DNA from 3 places in the Streptomyces sp. NPDC002754 genome. Region 3 is predicted to be linked to each of the others. Evidence: riboswitches for the same ligand, from Rfam matches in the RefSeq annotation. Region 3 holds a riboswitch; each other region holds the start of a gene.
What was found. Region 3 has a riboswitch for cobalamin ahead of ACWD2L_RS05210 (ABC transporter substrate-binding protein). Riboswitches for the same ligand answer to the same signal wherever they lie in the genome.
Positions count from the first base shown of each region.

Region 1: another riboswitch for cobalamin. It lies ahead of metE (5-methyltetrahydropteroyltriglutamate--homocysteine S-methyltransferase); the one in region 3 lies ahead of ACWD2L_RS05210 (ABC transporter substrate-binding protein).
Region 2: another riboswitch for cobalamin. It lies ahead of ACWD2L_RS02320 (FecCD family ABC transporter permease); the one in region 3 lies ahead of ACWD2L_RS05210 (ABC transporter substrate-binding protein).

Region 1 is NZ_JBSFVM010000001.1:954,712-959,198, forward strand. It holds gene metE (5-methyltetrahydropteroyltriglutamate--homocysteine S-methyltransferase) at 1-1,508, opposite strand, end outside; cobalamin riboswitch at 1,675-1,898, opposite strand; cobalamin riboswitch at 1,992-2,115, shown strand; gene ACWD2L_RS04600 ((2Fe-2S) ferredoxin domain-containing protein) at 2,177-2,569, shown strand; gene ACWD2L_RS04605 ((2Fe-2S)-binding protein) at 2,566-3,240, shown strand; gene ACWD2L_RS04610 (amidohydrolase family protein) at 3,358-4,487, shown strand, end outside.
Region 2 is NZ_JBSFVM010000001.1:466,398-470,884, forward strand. It holds gene ACWD2L_RS02310 (ABC transporter substrate-binding protein) at 1-571, opposite strand, end outside; gene ACWD2L_RS02315 (ABC transporter ATP-binding protein) at 602-1,366, opposite strand; gene ACWD2L_RS02320 (FecCD family ABC transporter permease) at 1,446-2,474, opposite strand; cobalamin riboswitch at 2,634-2,755, opposite strand; gene ACWD2L_RS02325 (ATP-binding protein) at 3,098-4,318, shown strand; gene ACWD2L_RS02330 (roadblock/LC7 domain-containing protein) at 4,336-4,487, shown strand, end outside.
Region 3 is NZ_JBSFVM010000001.1:1,073,511-1,077,997, reverse strand. It holds gene ACWD2L_RS05215 (hypothetical protein) at 1-1,596, shown strand, start outside; cobalamin riboswitch at 1,650-1,839, shown strand; gene ACWD2L_RS05210 (ABC transporter substrate-binding protein) at 1,876-2,928, shown strand; gene ACWD2L_RS05205 (FecCD family ABC transporter permease) at 2,988-4,001, shown strand; gene ACWD2L_RS05200 (ABC transporter ATP-binding protein) at 3,998-4,487, shown strand, end outside.

The DNA.
Region 1 (4,487 bases), 120 kb from region 3:
AGCACGTCGATACCGGCCTTCTCCTGGAAGGAGACGACCTCACGGATCTCGTTCCTGATGCGGGACTCGTACCCCTCGCTGTCGATGCGTCCGGCCCTCAAATCGGCGCGCGCGGCGCGGAGTTCGCCGGTCTGCGGGAACGAGCCGATGGTCGTCGTCGGCAGCAGCGGCAGGTTCAGCAGGGCACGCTGGGCGGCGGTCCGCTCGGCGTACGGCTGCGAGCGGCGCAGGTCCGCCTCGGTGACGGCGGCGGCGCGGGCCTGCACCGCCGGATCACGGGTGATGGGCGAGGTGGCCCGGGAACTCAACGCGGCGCGGTTGGCGGCGAGTTCGGCCTCGACCACGCCGGTTCCTCGGGTGAGGCCCCTGGCAAGGGTGGCGACCTCGGTGGTCTTCTGGCGGGCGAAGGCGAGCCAGCGCCGGACCTGCGGCTCGATGTCCCGCTCCACGGACGCGTCCAGCGGAACGTGCAGCAGCGAGCAGGAAGCGGCCACGTCGACGCGGTCGGCGAGTCCGAGCAGAGTGCCGAGCGTGGCGAGTGACCGCTCAAGGTCGTTCACCCACACATTGCGGCCGTTGACCACACCGGCGACGAGACGCTTGCCGGGCAGGCCTCCGGCGGCGGCGAGTTCCTCCAGGTTGGCGGTGGCGGAACCGGTGAAATCGAGGGCGAGACCGTCCACGGGCGCCTTGGCGAGCACCGGCAGGGCCTCGCCGAGTCGGTCGAAGTACGAGGCGACCAGGAGCTTCGGCCGGTCGGCGAGCGTGCCGAGGTCACGGTAGGCGCGGGCGGCGGCGTTCAGCTCCGCCGGAGTGCGGTCCTGGACCAGGGCGGGCTCGTCGAGCTGCACCCAGGCGGCGCCCGAGGCCCGCAGGTCGCTGAGAACCTCGGCGTAGACGGGCAGCAGGCGGTCCAGCAGGGTGAGCGGATCGAAGTCGTCGGCCACGCCGGGAGCGGGCTTCGACAGCAAAAGGTAGGTGACCGGTCCGACCAGTACGGGGCGGGCGTCCAGGCCGAGGGCGAGGGCCTCCGTGAGTTCCGCGACCTGCTTGGTGGAATCGGTGGTGAACACCGTGTCCGGGCCCAACTCCGGCACAAGGTAGTGGTAGTTGGTGTCGAACCACTTGGTCATCTCCAGCGGGGCGACGTCCTGGGTGCCGCGTGCCATCGCGAAGTACCCGTCCAGGGCGTCCGCCGCGACGGCGGCCCGGTGGCGCTCGGGCACCGCACCGACCATGACGGTCGTGTCCAGGACGTGGTCGTAATACGAGAAGTCGCCGGTCGGCACCTCGTCGATGCCGGACGCGGCCAGTTCCCGCCAGTTGGCACGGCGGAGTTCGGCGGCGGTGGAGCGAAGACCGTCGGCGTCGACGCGGCCCTTCCAGTAGCCCTCGATCGCCTTCTTCAGTTCCCGGTCCGGGCCCTGGCGAGGGTAGCCGTACACGGTGGCCCGCGCGGGCTCGGTCCCGGTGTGCGCGGTCGTGGTGTCCGCGGTCCTGGTGGTCACGGAATTCTCCTTCGAGAGACGTATCCCTGAGATCCCGGAAGGCCTCTGCGGCGCGAAGGAGTGACACCACCGGAGCGGTGACCGCGCGCTGCGAGGCACGATCTTTTCGCCGGTATGTGTACGCCGACCCGCCCTCGAGGTCACCGAGATGTCCGCGCACGTGTCGTCCGTGCACGGGCAGTTGGCAGGTCTTCGGACTTGCGGGCACGCCCACCCGAAAGGGCGGACACCTAGTGACCGTCGCTTCCCAGACCCCTCTTCCGGGGCCCAGTGCGTATGACGGCGGTCGTTCCCACTCACCGCTGCGGGGCAGTCCCGGAATCCCACCGGGTTCCCTCTTACGACACCCCGTCTGGCGGGCGGGGCGAACCAGCTACGTCGTTCACCCTACGGGTCCGCGCCCGGGAGGCGCCACAACGTCCGGCCCGTCGGCAGCTCCTCGCCGGATGGCATGATGACGGTGAACACGGGCGACGGCGGCCCGAGGAAACCGGTGCGAATCCGGTGCGGTACCGCCACTGTGATCGGCGAGCGGATCCCGGAGAGCCACTGCCCCCGCGAGGGTGGGAAGGCCGGGACGAGCACGGACCCGAGAGCCAGGAGACTCACGCTGTCGCCCCCTCGAAGCGATCCGGGGCGGAACTCCCCGGCGAGAGGGAGGATGCGGCATGCCCGAACGGCTCGCCGAAGCCGAAGCGACGGCCCCCGCGGCGGACCGGGCGGTTCCGTGCCGCGTGGTCGTGTGCCGCGACTGCTGCTGCGGAACGGTCAAGGTCGACGGTGATCACGCCGCGCAGACGGCGCGGTTGCGCCGGATCGCGCCGACACGGATCTCCGAGTGCCTGGACGTCTGCGATCAGGCCAATGTCATCGTCGTACAGCCCTCCGCCGCCGGTCGGGCGGCCGGAGCACGACCGGTGTGGCTCGGCCTGGTCAACGACGCTGACGCCACCGAGGACATCGCGGACTGGATAGGGGCAGGCGGACCGGGAGTCGCGGAGCGCCCCGCGATCCTGGACCTCTACGTCATCGAGGCGCCGCGCCGGGCCAGGGCCTCATGAACGAGGTGCCGTCGGAACAGGTCGCCGAGGCGCTGCGGGACGTGGAGTCGCGGCTCGGGGGATTCTTCGCCCTCGACACGACGCCGACGCGGCGGCGGCCCGATGCACGGCTCACCCACGCCGGGCTCGCCGCACGAGCCCAGGCGGTCAACGACCACTACGCCACCCCCGAACCCCGCATCGGCGCCTCCATCGCCCACCTGGGCCTCGCGGCACGCCTCTGGTCACCGGTCCTCGCCTGCGCCCTCGTCCACGGGATCGTGCTGGCGATGAGCACGGTCGAGTGGTCCGGTGAGAGCTCGGCTCTGCGCCTGCCCCGGCCCGAGGGCCGACGTGCGACGGAGCTCCGCTCCCTCGCCGACGCGGTCCACGCGGAGGTGGACGGAGTCCTGGCAGCGGTCGAGAACGGCCTCACCGTCAAGGTGGCGCCACGCCTGCTGGCCGGCAATTCCGCCTCGGCTCTCCTCGGGTCGTCGGCTCAACTGCTGCGGTCCCGACCCGACTTGCGCACGGATCTCACGCGGCTGACACGCGAACTCCTGGAGACGGGCCGGCTACACGGAACGGGCCGGATCACCGGCCCGGACCTGACATTCCGCCGCCGGAGCTGCTGCCTCTTCTACCGCGCTCCCGGCGGCGGCACATGCGGAGACTGCTGTCTGACGCGGTGACGAAGACAGGACACAGCGGGGGCGGGGCGGCGCGTGCAACCGACAACCCCTGACCCTTTCTGATGTGCTGCGTTGCAGCAACTGGCGTTCCTCGCAGACGAAAGAGAGCCGCGCTTCATGTTGATCACCGCCGCGCAAGTCCTGGCCGGACCGGATCTTCACACAGTCGCCGACGGCGCCGTCCTCGTACGCGAGGGCGTCATCGCCGGCGCCGGCCCGCGCTCGGAGGTCGAGCGCCAGGCGGAGCCCGACGAGCCCCGGCTCGACTTTCCCGCCGCGACCGTGCTCCCGGGCCTGATCGACGCCCACGTGCACCTCTGCTTCGACGCGGGACCGGAACCCGTAGCCACGCTCCAGGAGCAGGACGACGAGGCGCTGTTCGCCGCGATGGCCGCTCGGGCTCGGAAGTTGCTGAGCGTCGGTGTCACGACGGCCCGCGATCTCGGTGACCGGGGCGGCCTCGCGGTGCGTCTCGCCCACGACATCAGGGAGGGCTCGGCCGTGGGCCCGCGGCTGGTCTCGGCGACGGTGCCCGTCACTCCGCCCGGTGGCCATTGCTGGTTCCTCGGTGGCGAGGTCTCCGGCCCTGAGGAGGTCCGGCGCCTTGTGCGGCGCAACGCGGAGGCGGGCGCCAAGGTCATCAAGGTCATGGAGACCGGCGGCGGGCTCACCAAGGGCGGCGCCCAGAGCTGGGAAACCCAGTTCTCCGAAGGGGAGTTGGCGGCGCTCGTCGACGAGGCACACCGCGCCGGACTGCCGGTCGCGGCGCACGCGCACGGTGCGGACGGCATCACCGCCGCCGTCGCGGCAGGGGTCGACAGTATCGAGCACTGCACGTGGATGACGGCCGACGGGATCGAGGTCCGCCAGGACGTGCTCGACCAGATCGTTCAGCGGAACATCTACGTCTGCCCCACGGTCAGCCCGAACTGGCGAATGCTGCCGCGGTTCTTCGGCGCCGAGCGCGCCGCGGCCATGTTCGACGCGGTGCGCCGGATGGCCGAGGCGGGCGCGCGGCTGATCGCGGGCACCGACGCGGGAGTCCAGCGCGCCAGCTTCGACGGCCTGCCCTCCAGCCTCACGTTCTACGGGCACCTGGGCCTGCCCAACGACCGCGTCCTCGCGATGGCCACGACGGAGCCCGCTCGCGCGCTGGGCCTCGACGAGACAACCGGGCAGCTCACTCCCGGCTACAGCGCGGACGTCCTCGTGGTGGACGGCGACCCGCTCACGGACCTCGGGGCGTT
Region 2 (4,487 bases), 610 kb from region 3:
CGATCAGCTTCCGCGCGCGGTCCTCGACGCCGAAGATCTTCCCGAGGTTCGTCAGGTCCGTGTACAGCGCGTCGAGCGGCGGCATGATGCCGCGTGAGGTGCCGGTGCGGGCGTTGCGGCAGGACTCGGTGAGCAGGTACGTGTCGATGCCGGCCTTGTGCAGGTCCGCCGGTGTCAGCGCGTTCTCGTTGAAGCCGTAGTTCCAGCCGGCGAAGACGAGGTCGGCGCGCGCGTCGAGGGCCACCTCCTTGGTGACACGGTCCTTGGAGAGCCACTTCACCTTGTCGTAGGCGCCCTTGTACGGCAACCCGTCGGTGGAGCCCTTGTCGGCCGGCATGGCGTAGCCGGCCATGCGGTCCTCGAGACCGAGCGCGAACATCAGCTCGGTGATGCCGACATCGTTGGTCACCACGCGCTGGGGGCGCTTGTCGTACGTGACCTTCTTCCCGCAGTTGGTGACGGACACCGACGCGGACGTCGTCGACTTGCTGTCGGACGCGACGTTCGCGCCGCAGCCGGTGAGGGTGAGCGCGGCGGCGAGGCCGAGCGAGGCGGGCATGAGCTTGCGCACGGGAGCCTTCCAGAGTGGGTCGGAGCGGGGTCAGTGAGTCGTCAGCGGATCGAAGAGGAACTGGGTGGCGCCGGTCTCGGGGTGGCACACGCGATGTGCCCGTACGCCGAAGACCTCGGCGAGCAGCGAGCGGGAGAGCACCTCGTCCGGGGTGCCGGAGGCGACGACACGGCCGGCGTGCAGGACGTGCAGCCGGTCGCAGTGGGCGGCGGCGAGGTTCAGGTCGTGCAGGGCCGCGAGGACCGTCGGGCCGCTGGCGCGCACCCGGCGCAACACGTCGAGCTGGTGGGCGATGTCGAGGTGGTTGGTGGGCTCGTCGAGGACGAGGACGTGCGGCTGTTGGGTGAGCGCGCGGGCGATGAGCACACGCTGCTTCTCGCCGCCGGACAGCGACAGGAAGCCGCGGTCGGCGAGGTGGTCCACGCCCGCCTGTTCCAGGGCCTGTCGGCAGACCTGCCGGTCACGGGCGGCATCGCGTTCGCGGTGCGGCAGGCGGCCCATGGCGACGATCTCGGTAACGGTGAAGTCGAAGTCCGCCACCGACTCCTGCGGCAGCGCGGCGATCAGACGCGCCGCGGCCCGGGGTGTCATGCCGTGCACGTCCTCGCTCTCGACCGTGACGACTCCCGCGTCCGGCCGCCGCGCCCGATAGACGCACCGCAGCAGCGTCGACTTGCCGCTGCCATTGGGGCCGACGAGACCCACGAAGGTGCCGGCCGCCGCGCCGAGGGTGACCTCGTCGACGATCCGCGCCCCCGCCGCCTCGACCGACACACCTTCGACGTCGAGCCGCATGACTCCTCCTCAAGAACAAGCTTCGGTACGTGTACGTGTACGTGTACGGATACGGGGCGGGGCCGAGGGACGGGCGGACTCAACGGCCCGTCAGCGCATGGCCACCGCGCCGCATGAGCAGGAGGAACGCGGGGACACCAAGGGCAGCCGTGACCACACCCACCGGGAGTTCGGTCGGTGCGAGCAGCACCCGTGACAGCACGTCGGCCCACACGAGCAGGACCGCCCCGGCGAGCGGCGCGATCGCGAGCACGCGCGCGTGCGAGGCGCCCACGAGCATCCGCACGAGGTGCGGAACCATCAGCCCGACGAAGCCGATCGCCCCGCTCACGGCGACGACCGTGCCCGTCACGGCGGCGGTCACGACGAACAGTTCGCGCCGCAACCGGTCCGGTGGCACGCCCAGGGCGGCCGCCGTCTCGTCGCCCATCGAGAGCGCGTCCAGCGAGCCCGCCCGGAGTCGCAGCCACAGCCAGCCGACCACGACCGTCGCGGCGGCCAGCGGGACCTTCGGCCACGTCGCACCGCCCAGACTGCCGAGCAGCCACATCATCGCCGCGCGCGCGGCCTCGCCCCGCTCGGCGCCGAAGACCATGACGGTGGTGACGGCCTGGAACCCGTAGGCGAGCGCCGTACCGGTCAACACGAGGCGCAGCGGGCTGAGTCCGAGCGGGGAGCGGGCCACCAGGTAGACCACGACGGTTGCGGCGAGTGCCGACACGAAGGCCGAGAAGGAGAGCGCCCAGACGCCGAGTCCGGCCAGTGCTCCGAAGAGGATGACGGCGTTGGCGCCGACGGCGGCGCCCGAAGAGATGCCGAGTACGAAGGGGTCAGCGAGGGCGTTGCGCACCAGCGCCTGCACCGCGACGCCGACCGCGGCGAGCCCCGCGCCGACGACGGCGGCGAGCACGACGCGCGGGAACCGGATCTCCCACACGATGGTGTAGGCCCCCGCGTCGTCGGCGCCGAGACTCCCGCCACTGAGCCCCGCCCACATGAGGCGCAGCACCTGTGCCCAGCTCATGCCGGCCGCGCCGAGCCCGACCCCGCACGCCAACGAGACGGCCAGGACGAGCACGAGAGCGACCGCCAGCGGGACAGCCGGTATGCGCCCACGCGAGACATCGGTGGGGGCAGCGGGAGCGGCGGTGCGGAGCAACACGGGCGAACATCCTCCGGGTTGGCGCCACCGGAGGAAGGTGCAGGGCGCCAGCAGGACCCGCAGGGTTTCTGGCTGTCCCTGCTCGCAGTCCACGGCGAGCGGTCGACGGGTCACGCACCTGCCGCGGGTGATCGGACTCGCATGGCCAGGCAGGCCACGCACACCGTTGCGGGTCAGCGCCGGATTCGCACCGGCTTCCCCCGCGGGAGGCAGGCGCAGCCTAGCAAGCCGGGAAGGGCGGCCAGGCTCCGGCCGGGGTGTTCCCCGCATGACGCGCATCACGTGTGTGAGCCGGGAACCCGGCCACATCCGTACCCGACCAACGGAGTCCGACCAGGGGATGGCCGATTATCGATCATCGCTGTGGCGGAAACCATGCCGCCGCGGACGCGAATAGTCCGTTTCGCTTCAACGGGGCTATGAGGCAAGGCGGTTGAGCCGCAGCGGCCCTGGTAGCATCCCCGCGGCGATCTTGATCAACTCACCCCGCGCGCCGACTTGACACTGCCGCGGGGGGAGAGCGGGGGTACGGGTCGCCGATCTATCTGCCCGTGCCAAGAGAGGCGTCCATGACACACGCACTTGTGTGGTGCCTGGGTGCGATTGCGCTGATATCCATCGTCGCAAGCGTTGCACTCATAGCCCGTACCCGAGCGCTGACCGACAAGAGACGTCAGGACGCAGAGGAACAGCAACAACGACTGGACCAGGCCACCGCGCAGATCGCGGCCCACCAGTCCGAACTGAAGAGGTCCCGCGCGGAGCGGGACGGCGTCATCGCCGAGGCGCGGGCGGCCGCGGAGGACAGCACGAAGTCGGTCCTCAAGGGGGCGGCCAGCTTCCTGCAGAGCCTGGCGGCCGAGCAGACCGCGCTGCTGGACAGCGTGCAGCGCAAGTACGGCGGCCACGAAGTCCTCAATGACCTCCTGGACGTGCACCACGCCAACGCTCAGATGGCGCGCAAGGCCCAGGGCATCGCGGTGATGTGCGGGGCGCCGCTGGGCCGCCGCAACCGGCCGGCCAGCGTGTACGACGTGGCGCGCAGCGCCCAGGGCCAGATCCGCAACTTCCAGCGCGTGTCGATCATGCAGCAGCCCGGTTTGGCCCTCAAGGCCACCGCGGTCGCGCCGGTCGCACTGGCCGTCGCCGAACTGCTGGACAACGCGGCGAGCTTCTCGCAGCACGACGCCCCGATCGAGGTCACGTTCCAGCGCGTGCAGGGCAACCTGTGCATCGTCATCGACGACGCCGGCGTCAGCATGAGCGACGAGGACCGCCAGCGTGCCACCACCCTGCTGTCCGGCGACGAACCGCCGCAGCTGCAACAGCTGGGCACCCAGCCGAAGTTCGGCTTCCCGGTGATCGGCCTGATCGCCCGTCAGTACGGCTTCAAGGTGGACGTCTCCGGTGTGTCCCGCTACGGCGGTGTGCGGGCCGTCGTCCTGCTGCCCGAGGAGTTGTGGACCATGGAAGAGGCGACCCCCAAGGCTGCGCCCACCCCCACCCCCACCTCCGCTCCCGCACCGGCCGCACACGTCGCGCCCTCGCCCGTTCGCCAGGGACCGAGCCGTTCCGAGGTGGCACCCCAGCGCACCCCGAACGGTCTGCCCAAACGCGCCAACCGCCAGTCGCCGAACACCCCCGCAGCTCCGGCGGACATGCCCCACCCGGACGGCGTCACACAGTCCCTGCCTCGGGCATCCAGCCGGGGGCTGGGCGCGTTCCAGCGCGGCACCCTTGAAGCGCGCGCCGACGAGGCCCCACTGGGCGAAGGGTCTGATGACCGGTGAGCGCCGACCTGTCGTGGATGCTCGACGACATCGTGAAGAACGTGGTCGGTGCGCGCCATGCCGTCCTGCTGTCCGCCGACGGCCTTCCCCGCGCCTCCACCGAGGGCCTGGCCGAGGGGGACCTGCGCACCATCTCCACGGCCATGTCCGGCATCCAGGCCCTGAGCCG
Region 3 (4,487 bases):
CCGGCCGGGGAGCGCAAGGACCTGCGCCCGGAGGTCGAGACGGCGCTCGCGGAGGGAGACGTCGGCACCGCGCTCGCCGCAGTCGCCCCGGCCACCGTCACGGACCGCGTCCAGAGCGCGACGGCCCAGCTCCGCACGCTCGTCGACGGCGGCACCTGGGACCTGACGGACACCCTCGAGGCCTCCGGCAACGACCTGTCCGGTCTGCACGACGCGCGCCCGTACACGGCGGTCGGCCTCGGAGTGCTCGAAATCGTGGCGGCGGCGCTCCTGTTGGTGTCCCTTGCGGCGCTGTGGCTGCTCGCTCCGCGGCAGCCGGGGCGCCGACTGGTCCTGCTCGGGATTCCGCTCCTGGCCGGCGGGGTGCTCGCCGGGCTGGCCGCCTGGGTGACGCGCCTGGTCACCGACGGGCGGATCGTCGCGCCTCCCGACTCGTGGCCGCCGAGCCTGACCCGCCTCGTCGACGACGTGCAGCGCGCCGCGGTCGGTCACCTCACCGGCACCGCGCTGTGGGCCGCGCTCGTGCCCGTGCTCGCCGGGGCGCTTCTCGCCGGTGTCGGCCTGCTCATGCGGACCGGGCTCGCCGGCCGGGTTCCGCGGGTGGCGCGGGAGCGGCTCGGGTCGCCGCGGCGGACGGTCGGCCTGGGGTTCGGGGCGGCGTGCGTGGCGGTCGCGGGGATGGTCCTGATGCCGCTGGCCGCGTCACCCGCGGCGGCCCGCGAGTGCGAGGGCAGCACCGAACTGTGCGACCGCCCCTACGACGAGGCCACGTACCTGACCGCGCACAACGCGATGTCGACGACCGCCGACCACTTCATCGGGCCGCTCCAGGACCCGCGTATCAGCACGCAGTTGGACCACGGGGCGCGCGCCCTGCAGCTGGACACCTACCGCTGGGAACGGCCCGAGGAGATCGCCGAGCGTCTCGACGAATCCGACTTCACGGCCGAGCAGCGGGCGCTGGTGAGGTCCGCGGTCAACCGGATCAATCCACCGCGCAAGGGGCTGTGGCTGTGCCATTCGGTGTGCCGGGCCGGGGCGATCTCCCTGGTGCCGGTGTTGCGCGAGATCGGCGACTGGATGAAGGACCACCCGAATGAGGTGGTCAGCCTGATCATCCAGGACGCCATCTCCGCAGAGGACACCCAAAAGGCCTTCCACCAGGCCGGTTTGGACGAGCTGGTCCGCCGGCCGGACGCCGATCCGGCGAAGCCGTGGCCGACGCTCGGCGAGATGATCGACAGCGGCCGGCGTCTGGTCGTGTTCGCCGAGAAGGCGGACGGCCCGGCCCCCTGGTACCGCAACTTCTACCGCTACGGCATGGAGACCCCGTTCACTTTCCGCTCCCCTGACCAGATGAGCTGCGTCCCGCACCGCGGCGGCGACGACAAGCGGCTGTTCCTCCTCAACCACTTCATCACCAACAACGGCGGCAGCCGCATCGACGCGGGCGAGGTCAACGCCCGCCGCTACGTCCTCGACCGGGCACACCGCTGCGAACGCGCACGCGGCAGGCCGGTCAACTTCGTGGCGGTCGACTACGCGACGATCGGGGACGCGCAGGGGGCGGTGGACGCGCTCAACGAGGGCCGCTGAGCGACGACTACCGGGCCTCCTGGCGAGGGGGACCGCCCCGCGTGATAGTTTCGCCGAGCCAGTCGTACCTTTGTGTGTTTTTCTACGCACACGGGTCAGGGAATCCGGTGGGAAGCCGGAACTGACGCGCAGCGGTGAGGGTGACGGGCGGAGCCACTGCCACTGGGCCGGCACATCGGTCTGGGAAGGCGCTTCGCGCGGACGACCCCGAGTCCGAAGACCTGCTGGCGGCCTCCAGTGCCGCGTGGCGTGGAGGCGGACCATAGGCCGGCTCCGCGTATGAGCCCTGGACGCGAAGGAACCTCCGTGCTGTTCGCACGTCAACTCCGCCGATGTGCCCCGCTGTTGGCGGGCGCTCTGCTGCTCTCCGGGTGCGGCACGACCGCCGCCGTCGAGGACGGTGCCGCCGGTGGCGGCGGTGTCACGCTCGACAATTGCGGCCAGAAGGTGCGGGTCACGCATGCCCCGCGCCGCGCCGTCGCCCTCGATCAGGGGTCCGCCGAGATCATGCTCTCGCTCGGCCTCGAGGACCGGATGGTCGGCACCGGCACCTGGACCGACCCGGTACCCAAGGAGCTGGCGAAGGCCAATGCGAAGGTGCCGCGCCTCGCCGACCGCTACCCGTCGCTCGAGAAGGTCCTCGGCACCGAACCGGACTTCGCCGCGGCCTCGTTCACGTACACCCTCGGCAAGGGCGGTGTGGCGCCGCGCGCGGAGTTCGAGAAGCTCGGCGTGCCCACGTACCTTTCCCCCAGCGACTGCGTGGGCAAGGACAACGGCGACGGGGACGGGGTACGGACCAAGACTCTGGGGCTCGACGTCGTGTACGGGGAGATTCGCGATCTGGCGCGCGTCTTCGATGTCGAGGAGCGCGGCGAGAAGCTCATCGGCACGCTCAAGTCCCGGGTGCGGAAGGCCACTTCCGGGATCGACGCGCATGGAGTGGACGTCCTGTACTGGTTCGCCAACTCCGACTCGCCCTATATGGCGGGCTGTTGCGGCGCCCCCGGCGTCGTCACCAAGGAGCTCGGGGCGCGCAACGTCTTCGACGACACGCACGCGGAGTGGCCACAGGTCAACTGGGAGACGGTCGCGGACCGCGATCCGGACGTGCTGGTCATCGGCGATCTGACGCGCCGCTCGCAGTCGGCCGAGTCGGCCGCGCAGAAGATCAAGTTCCTGGAGTCCGACCCCGTCACCAAGCACATGACCGCCGTGAAGAAGAAGCGGTACGTGCGGCTGAGCGGGCAGGCGATGAACCCGACCATCCGGACGGTCGACGGCGTGGAGCGGGTGGCCGCGGGGCTGCGCGAGTTCGGCCTCACGCGGTGACGGCTCGCACGGTCGCGGCCCCCGCGGTCACGGCGGCGCAGCCGAAGGCCTCGCCCCGGATCACCCTTCGCGCCACGCTCGCCTGGGCGGCCGGCATCGCCGCGCTGTGCGCCTCGGTCGCCTTCGCCATCACCCTCGGGCCCGCGCGGATTCAGGTCGGCGACGTGTGGGCGGCGGTGGGCGACCGGATGGGCCTCGCGACCTCGGACCTCTCGCCGATCCGGGACGGCATCGTATGGAATCTACGGCTGCCGCGGACGCTGCTCGCGGCGGTGTGCGGGGCGGGGCTCGCGGTGTGCGGGACGGTGCTTCAGGCGCTGCTGCGCAATCCGCTGGCCGATCCGTTCGTACTCGGTGTCTCCTCGGGCGCGTCGACCGGAGCCGTACTCGTCGTCGTGCTCGGCCTTGGCGGGGGTGCCATCTCGGTGTCGGGCGGCGCGTTCGTCGGCGCCGTCTGCTCGTTCGCGCTGGTGCTGGTGTTGAGTCACACGCTGGGCGGCAGCACCGACCGTGTGGTGCTGTGCGGGGTCGCGGCGATGCAGCTGTTCTCGGCGCTGACCTCGTTCGTGGTACTGACGTCGGCGGACGCGGAGACGACGCGCGGCGTGCTGTTCTGGCTGCTCGGCTCGCTCAGCGGGGTCGGCTGGACCGAGGTGTGGATGTGCCTGGCCGTGCTCGCCGTGACGCTCGTGGTGTGTCTGGCGTACGGGCGCACCCTCGACGCGTTCGCCTTCGGCGCGGAGGCGGCTGCCACCCTCGGTGTCCGGGTGGCCCGCACCCGGATCGTGCTGCTGTGCGTGACGGCGCTGCTGACGGCGGCCCTGGTCAGCGCGGCGGGGGCGATCGGCTTCGTCGGCCTGGTGCTGCCGCACGCGGCGCGCGCCCTGGTGGGTCCGGGGCACACCCGGCTGCTGCCGGTGACGGCGCTCGCCGGGGCGGTGTTCCTGGTGTGGGTGGACACGGTGGCGCGGACGGTGCTCGAACCGCAGGAGGTTCCGGTGGGTGTGGTGACATCGCTGATCGGTGTACCGGCGTTCGTGCTGGTGCTGTACCGCGGGCGGGGTGTGCGGTGAGCCTTTCCCAGCAGGGGTTGCGTGCGGAGCGTGTGTCATGGTCGCCGGGCGGCCCGCTGGTACTCGACGGGGTGTCCGTGACGCCGGAGCCCGGCACCGTCACCGGCGTCCTCGGCCCCAACGGATCGGGCAAGTCGACGCTGCTCCGCCTGCTGTCCGGGGTGCTCGCCCCGGCCAGCGGCATCGTCACCCTCGACGGCGATCCGCTCGCCTCCGTGGGCCGCAGGCAGGCCGCGCGGCGCATCGCCATGGTGCAGCAACAGTCCGACGCCCAGGTCGAGTTGACCGTCGCCGACGTCGTGCGGCTCGGCCGGGTCCCGCACCGCCGCGCCTGGCAGCCCGCGTCGGCGGCGGACGAGGCGGCGGTCCGCGACGCCCTCGACCGCAGTGGCCTCGCCGACCGGGCGCACCGCTTGTGGCACACGCTGTCGGGGGGCGAACGCCAGCGGGTACAGATCGCCCGCGCCCTGGCGCAGGAACCGCGCG